2 linked regions of the Salipiger sp. CCB-MM3 genome follow. The main gene of each other region encodes a partner of the protein of the gene in region 2 in a complex. Links are inferred from orthologs where the notes say so. Each region holds a gene or a part of one and is shown on either strand. Other genes may lie near its edges.

Region 1 (3,394 bases), 660 kb from region 2 along the record:
TCCGTCTGCGGCGTGTCGAAGAGCACCTCGGTGAACTGCTCGGTGCGGCCCATCTCGGGGCTCTCCATCAGCACCTGATGCGTGCGGCCCGGCTGCGCGGCCAGATGGCGCTGCACGGCGGCATCCCCGGCGGCACGCAGGCGCGCGGCGCGGGCCTTGATGTCGTTGCCGTTCACCTTGCTCGGGATGCGCGCGGCAGGGGTGCCGGGGCGCGACGAGTAGGGGAAGACGTGCAGCCACGTGAGGTCGCACTCTTCGACCAGCTTCAGCGAGTTGGCGAAATGCTCTTCGGTCTCGGTCGGGAAGCCAGCGATGATGTCGGCACCAAAGGTCATCTCGGGGCGGAGCTTGCGTGCTTCCTCGCAGAAGCGGATGGCATCGTCGCGCAGGTGGCGGCGCTTCATCCGCTTGAGGATCAGATCATCGCCGTGCTGCAGCGACAGATGCAGGTGGGGCATCAGACGCGTCTCGGTGGCGATGGCCTGCATCAGGTTCTCGTCCGCCTCGATGGAATCGATCGACGAGATGCGCAGGCGCGGCAGGTCCGGCACCAGCTTCAGGATGCGCATGACGAGATCGCCAAGCCGCGGCGTGCCCGGCAGGTCGGCGCCCCAAGAGGTGAGGTCCACCCCGGTCAGCACCACCTCGTTATAGCCCTGCTGCACCAGCCGCTTGATCTGGTCGACCACCACGCCTGCGGGCACTGAGCGCGAATTGCCGCGGCCGTAGGGGATGATGCAGAAGGTGCAGCGGTGATCGCAGCCGTTCTGCACCTGCACATAGGCGCGCGACCGGGTGCCGAAACCGTCGATCAGATGGCCCGCGGTCTCGGTCACCGACATGATGTCGTTGACCATGACGCGCTCGGTCTCGCCGATGAAGCCGCTGGACAGGCGCGACCATGTCTCGGGCGCCATCTTTTCGGTATTGCCGACCACCGCGTCGACCTCGGTCATCGCGGCAAAGCTGTCGGGGTCGATCTGCGCGGCGCAGCCGGTGACGATGACCTTGGCGTCGGGGTTCTCGCGGCGCAGGCGGCGAATCTCCTGACGGGCCTTGCGCACGGCCTCGGAGGTCACGGCGCAGGTGTTCACGATCACCGCGTTTTCCATACCGGCCTGAGACGCCAGATCCTTCATCGCCTCGGTTTCATAGGCGTTGAGGCGGCAGCCGAGGGTGGTGAATTTGGGCGCGCTGGTCATGACACCGCCTCGAGCCAATCATGGGTGAAATTGCCGTCGAACACATGCGCTGTGCCGCCGGTCATCCAGACGCCATCCTCGCGCCAGTCGATCTGCAGCGGGCCGCCATCAAGCTCGATGGTCACGCGCCGCCCGGTCAGGCCGCGGCGCGCGGCGGCGACGGCGGTGGCGCAGGAGGACGAGCCCGAGGCCAGCGTGAGGCCCACGCCGCGCTCCCAGACGCGCATGCGCAGGTGATCGGGGCCGATGAGGCTGGCGACCTGCACATTGGTGCGCTGCGGATAGAGCGGGTGATGCTCATGCGCGGGGCCGAAGTTGTCCAGATCCACCGCCTCGGCGTCCTCGACGAAGAAGGTGCAATGCGGGTTGCCCATGCCGGTGGCGGTGGGGCTGCCGTCGATCGGCAGTTCCAGCGTGTCCATCTCGTGCGCCAGCGGCACCTCGTCCCAGCGCAGCTGCGGCTGGCCCATGTTGACCGAGGTCAGCCCGTTGCCGGCATCGCGCGCCAGTAGCACGCCGCGCTCGGTGGTGAGCGTCAGGGCGTCCTTGCCGGTCTCGTCGATCAGGAAGCGCGCGATGCAGCGCGTGGCGTTGCCGCAGGCCCCGGCGGTGGAGCCGTCGGCGTTGTAGAAGGTCAGATGCGCATCCCCGGCGTCGGTCTTGGAGATCACCGTCAGCTGGTCGAAGCCGACGCCGCGGTGGCGGTCGGCGATGGCCATGGCGAGGGCAGGGGTCATGGCGACGTCACGCGCCCGACCGTCGAGCACGACGAAGTCGTTGCCAAGCCCGTGCATCTTCATGAAGGGCAGGTGATATGTGGGCGCGTGTTTCATCCGCGCGCATATACGCGCGTTGACCAAACGTTTCCAGCCTGTGTTGCAGGGCGGGATGCAGCCTTGCACAGAGGTCGGATCGGAAAGCGGGCAACCCGGCCCGTCAGAGCCCGGCGGACAGGCAGCGGGATCGGGGTGCGAAACAAGTTGGACAGATTTTTCATTTTACCGCTTGACCCTCCCGGCCACACTTTCTAGAAGCCGCCCCACACATAGTGGGCCGTTAGCTCAGTTGGTAGAGCAACTGACTTTTAATCAGTGGGTCGCAGGTTCGAATCCTGCACGGCTCACCATGTGTCAAAATTCCTGCAGAGTGGGCCGTTAGCTCAGTTGGTAGAGCAACTGACTTTTAATCAGTGGGTCGCAGGTTCGAATCCTGCACGGCTCACCACTGGAACTCCTTCCGAGACATCGGACGCAAAATGCGCCGGCCCCGAAACGGGCCGGCGCATTGCTTTTTCAGGCTCAGCTTAGCGCCTCAGTTGACCGCAACCGGCTGTGGCCGGGGGACGCGGCGACTGCGAAAGCGCAGGGCCGGGTGATCGGCGTAGATGCAGCGCGTGATCATGTAGGATTCGACCGCCAGAGAGGTGACGAACCATAGGAAGCGGGGAATCGAATCCTGCAAGAAGGTCATCGCCGCGAGGTAACCGACGAAGGCGCCGCAATAGGCGATCAGACGTCGCGCCATCAGCTCGTCGCCACAGCTTCGGGCCAGTGCCGCGCTGCGGAAGAAGTTGACCGCTCCGAAGGCAGCAAAGCCAAGGAACACCAGCAGGCCGACGATTCCCTGTTCGGTGAGAAACTCCAGATAGAGGCTGTGAGTCGCCCGGCCTTCGCCGCGGAAGATCAGCCCGGCCTCAAGCGCGCCGTTCTGATAGTGCGCCTCGAAATTTCCGACACCAACGCCAAACCACGGATGTTCGTTGAACACGTTGTAGGCAACCGACCAACTGGCCAATCGGCCCTCGGTGCTGGCGTCCTGCGCCTCGCCAGCAGCGGCGGTGCTGAAGATGCTGGAGAAACGCTCGATCAGCTCATCACTGGCTATGACCCCGGCGAGCACCACGACCAGAACCATGACAATACATGCGACAAAGAGCTGTCGCCGCGTGAAACTAGTCGCCAAGACGATCAGCCCCAGCATGAGGCCGATCAGCGAGCCGCGTGACTGCGTGGCGAGCAGCCCGGCGATCATCGCCGCGACCACCAAGGCCCAAAGCACCATGGTGAGCGGATTGCGCGCGTTCAAGAATTGGAAGAGGCCCAAGGGCACGGTGAACACCACGATCGCCGCAAAGAAATTGGGGTCGAGCAGCATACCGGAGAATCGGCTCGAGCTTTCGGTGAAGCGCGAGA
Region 2 (3,472 bases):
TGTATATAGAGGTAAGAGAGGGCGACGCCCCCGTGGACCCGCTAGAATGGTTCGCCAGCGACAAGGGATGATCTGAGGATGAACAAGTTTCTGATGGCCGCAGTGGGCGGCACCGTGGCAGGCGTTGTGGCGACGACGCAATTTGTCGGCCCGCTGCTTGCACAGGAGGCCGAAAAGAACACCTCCGTCTATGAGCAGCTCGACCTCTTCGGCGACATCTTCGAGCGCATCCGTGCGCAATATGTGACCGAAGTGGACGATAAAAAGCTGATCGAGGCGGCGATCAACGGCATGCTCACCTCGCTCGACCCGCACTCCAGCTACCTGCCGCCGGACGATGCCGCCGACATGCGCGTGCAGACGCGCGGCGAGTTTGGCGGTCTTGGCATCGAAGTGACGCAGGAAGACGGCTTCGTGAAGGTCGTCTCGCCGATGGACGGCACGCCGGCGGACGAGGCTGGCGTCGAAGCGGGCGACTTCATCACCCATGTGGACGGCGAGTCGGTTCTGGGCCTGTCGCTCGACGAGGCGGTGGACAAGATGCGCGGGCCGGTTGGCTCCGAGATCGTCATCACCGTGGTGCGTGAGGGCGAAGAAGAGCCCATGGATATCTCGATCATCCGCGACACCATCACCCTGACCGCCGTGCGCTCGCGCCTCGAAGGCGACACCGTGGTGCTGCGCATCACCACCTTCAACGATCAGACCTATCCCAACCTCGCCGAAGGGCTCGCCAAAGAGGTCGAGGCCGCTGGCGGCATGGACAAGGTCAACGGCATCGTCGTCGATCTGCGCAACAACCCCGGTGGTCTGCTGACGCAGGCGATCAAAGTGGCCGATGCCTTCCTCGACAAGGGCGAGATCGTCTCGACCCGTGGCCGCAACGCCTCCGACGGCGACCGCTACAACGCCACCGAGGGCGACCTTTCGGAAGGCAAGCCGATCGTGGTGCTGATCAACGGCGGTTCGGCTTCGGCATCCGAGATCGTGGCTGGCGCGCTGAAGGATCACCGCCGCGCCGTGGTCGTCGGCACCAAGAGCTTCGGCAAGGGTTCGGTTCAGACGGTCATGCCGCTGCGTGGCGATGGCGCCATGCGCCTGACCACCGCGCGCTACTACACGCCCTCGGGTCGCTCGATCCAAGCGCTTGGCGTCTCGCCCGACATCGTCGTCGAGCAGCGTCCGCCCGAGCCGGAGAGCGATGAGGACGGCCCCGCAGTCTTTGGCCGCTCCGAGGCCGATCTGCGCGGCGCGCTGGACAACGACAGCCTGACCGAGGACGAGATCCGTCAGATCGAAGAAGATCGTGCCAAGGCCGAGAAAGCGGCACAGCTGCGTCAGGACGACTACCAGCTGGCCTATGCGATCGACATCCTCAAGGGCCTCAGCGTTCTGGGCGACGAAGCCGCTCTGATGCAGCAGGCTCAGGCCGCCGACAAGTAATCCGCCCCCTCGGGCGAGACGAAAGGCGCGTCCTTTGGGGCGCGCCTTTTGCTTTGGCCCTTCGCTGGATGCACGCGCCCGGCTGCCCTTTCAAAACGCTTTGTCCGGCGATAGCGTGCGGCCACACACCAAGGAGTCGCCGATGAAGACCATGAGCCCCGAAGAGATCGCCGCGCTGCCCTACCGCCGCAATGTCGGGGTCATGCTCGCTAATGCTGCGGGGCATGTCTTCGTCGGCCAGCGCATCGACAGCGAGGTTCCGGCTTGGCAGATGCCGCAGGGCGGCATCGACAAGGGCGAGGAGCCGCGCGAGGCGGCGCTGCGCGAGCTCGAAGAAGAGATCGGCGTCAGCCCATCGCTGGTCACCGTCGAGGCCGAGACCGACGGCTGGATCGCCTATGATCTGCCGCATGACATCGTGCCGCGCATCTGGAAGGGCCGCTACAAGGGGCAGGAGCAGAAATGGTATCTGCTGCGCTTTCAGGGCAGCGACGATCAGGTGAATATCGCCACCGAACATCCTGAGTTTTCGCAATGGTGCTGGCTGCCCGCCGATGAGGTGCTGGATCAGATCGTGCCGTTCAAACGCGCGGTCTATGAGCAGGTCATCGCCGCCTTCAAGGATAAGCTGTGATCCGCACGCTGCTGCTGGCGCTGATGTGCTGCGCCGCCAGCCCCGCGCTGGCGCTGAAATGCCTTTCGCCCGACGTGGCCCGCGATGTGCGCGCGGCGGCGGAGGGCGAGTCGTCTTGGCTGGCCGTCAATGGCATGCTGGAGACCGGCCCGGTGCCGCGTCACGGCGGCGAGGTTCCGGCGCGCATCTGGGGTTGGGCCTTGGGCAAGGAGGGGTTCACGCGGCCCTTCGACAGCCGCATCACACTCCGTTCTGTGTGTTTCGGCCCTTGGTGCGGCAAGGCCGCCAGCGGCAAGCTGGCGGCGCTGCTGAAGCGCGAGGGTGACCGCTATGTGCTGATCACCGATCCCTGCGGCGCCAATCTCTGGCCCGAGCCGCGCAAACGCCAGATCGAGACCCTACGTCGGGCCTGCCTCAAGGCGGGCTGCAACTGACTTAGCGCAGCCGCCGCAGCACCTCGAGCGAGGCGTAGCCGTCGGGCACGACACCCACCGCGCGCTGATAGTCTCGCAGCGCCTTGATGGTCATCGGGCCGATCCGCCCGTCGACGCCCGAAGGATCGAAGCCCGCCTGCTTGAGCCGCATCTGCAACTCCTTGCGCTCGCCGCTGGTCAGCGCGCGTTCGTCATCCGGCCAGTCCGACAGGATCGGCGCGCCGCCCATGATCCGGTCCGCCAGATGGCCGACGCCGATCACATAGGCGTCGGCGGCGTTGTAGCGCGAGATCACCTTGAAGTTCTTGAAGGTCAGAAAGGCCGCGCCTTTGTGGCCGGCGGGCAAAAGCAGCCGCGCCGTGCCAAAGTCGCGCACCGGCTGGCCGTCCATACCGACCACGCCGAGCCGCGCCCAATCCGAAGGCATCCGCGCGGCGTCGCCATCGGCAAGCCCATAGTCGAAGCCCTGCGGCAGCTGCACCTCGACGCCCCACGGCTGGCCGTGGATCCAGCCGCTCTCGGCGAGGTAATTGGCGGTGGAGGCAAGCGCATCGGCGGGATCGTCCGACCAGATGTCGCGCCGCCCATCGCCGGTCCAGTCCACCGCAAGCGCGCGGTAAGACGAGGGGATGAACTGCGTGTGCCCCATCGCCCCGGCCCAGCTGCCGGTCATCTTCTCGGGCGTCGTGTCGCCGTGTTGGATGATGCGCAGCGCGTCAATGAGCTGGCCCTCGAAGAACTTGCCGCGGCGCGAGCCATAGGCCAGCGTCGCCAGCGCGGGGATCACCGGATGCGTGCCGCGGTGGCTGCCATAGGCGCTTTCCATGCCCCAGATCGCCACCACCACCTGCCGGTCGACGCCGTAGCGCGCCTCGATCTGCCGCAGCAACTGGTCATGGGCGATCATCGCGGCGCGGCCATTCTCGATCCGGCTCTCGGAGACGGCGGACTCCAGATAGCT

Evidence for each region.
Region 1: the proteins of AYJ57_RS06740 (region 2) and dapF are in contact, whole or in part, in a solved structure (PDB 5YGU), measured with the Escherichia coli proteins. The link is inferred for Salipiger sp. CCB-MM3 from one-to-one orthologs.

The regions. Positions count from the first base shown.
Region 1 is NZ_CP014595.1:2,043,802-2,047,195, forward strand. The notes cover bases 118-2,976. They hold dapF (diaminopimelate epimerase), read right to left. Parts: upstream 2,036-2,976; coding sequence 1,199-2,035; downstream 118-1,198. Other genes in these bases: mtaB (tRNA (N(6)-L-threonylcarbamoyladenosine(37)-C(2))-methylthiotransferase MtaB), read right to left, coding at 118-1,202; AYJ57_RS09970 (O-antigen ligase family protein), read right to left, coding at 2,514-2,976. In the rest of the region: more of mtaB, read right to left, coding at 1-117; more of AYJ57_RS09970, read right to left, coding at 2,977-3,394. UniProt on the Escherichia coli protein: Involved in the succinylase branch of the L-lysine biosynthesis and in the biosynthesis of the pentapeptide incorporated in the peptidoglycan moiety. Catalyzes the stereoinversion of LL-2,6-diaminopimelate (L,L-DAP) to meso-diaminopimelate (meso-DAP).
Region 2 is NZ_CP014595.1:1,380,954-1,384,425, reverse strand. Bases 399-3,335 are described here. They hold AYJ57_RS06740 (RNA pyrophosphohydrolase), read left to right. Parts: upstream 399-1,594; coding sequence 1,595-2,077; downstream 2,078-3,335. Other genes in these bases: AYJ57_RS06730 (lytic murein transglycosylase), read right to left, coding at 2,513-3,335; AYJ57_RS06735 (hypothetical protein), read left to right, coding at 2,074-2,511; AYJ57_RS06745 (S41 family peptidase), read left to right, coding at 399-1,443. Also shown: AYJ57_RS06750 (murein hydrolase activator EnvC family protein), read left to right, coding at 1-71; more of AYJ57_RS06745, read left to right, coding at 79-398; more of AYJ57_RS06730, read right to left, coding at 3,336-3,472. UniProt on the Escherichia coli protein: Master regulator of 5'-end-dependent mRNA decay.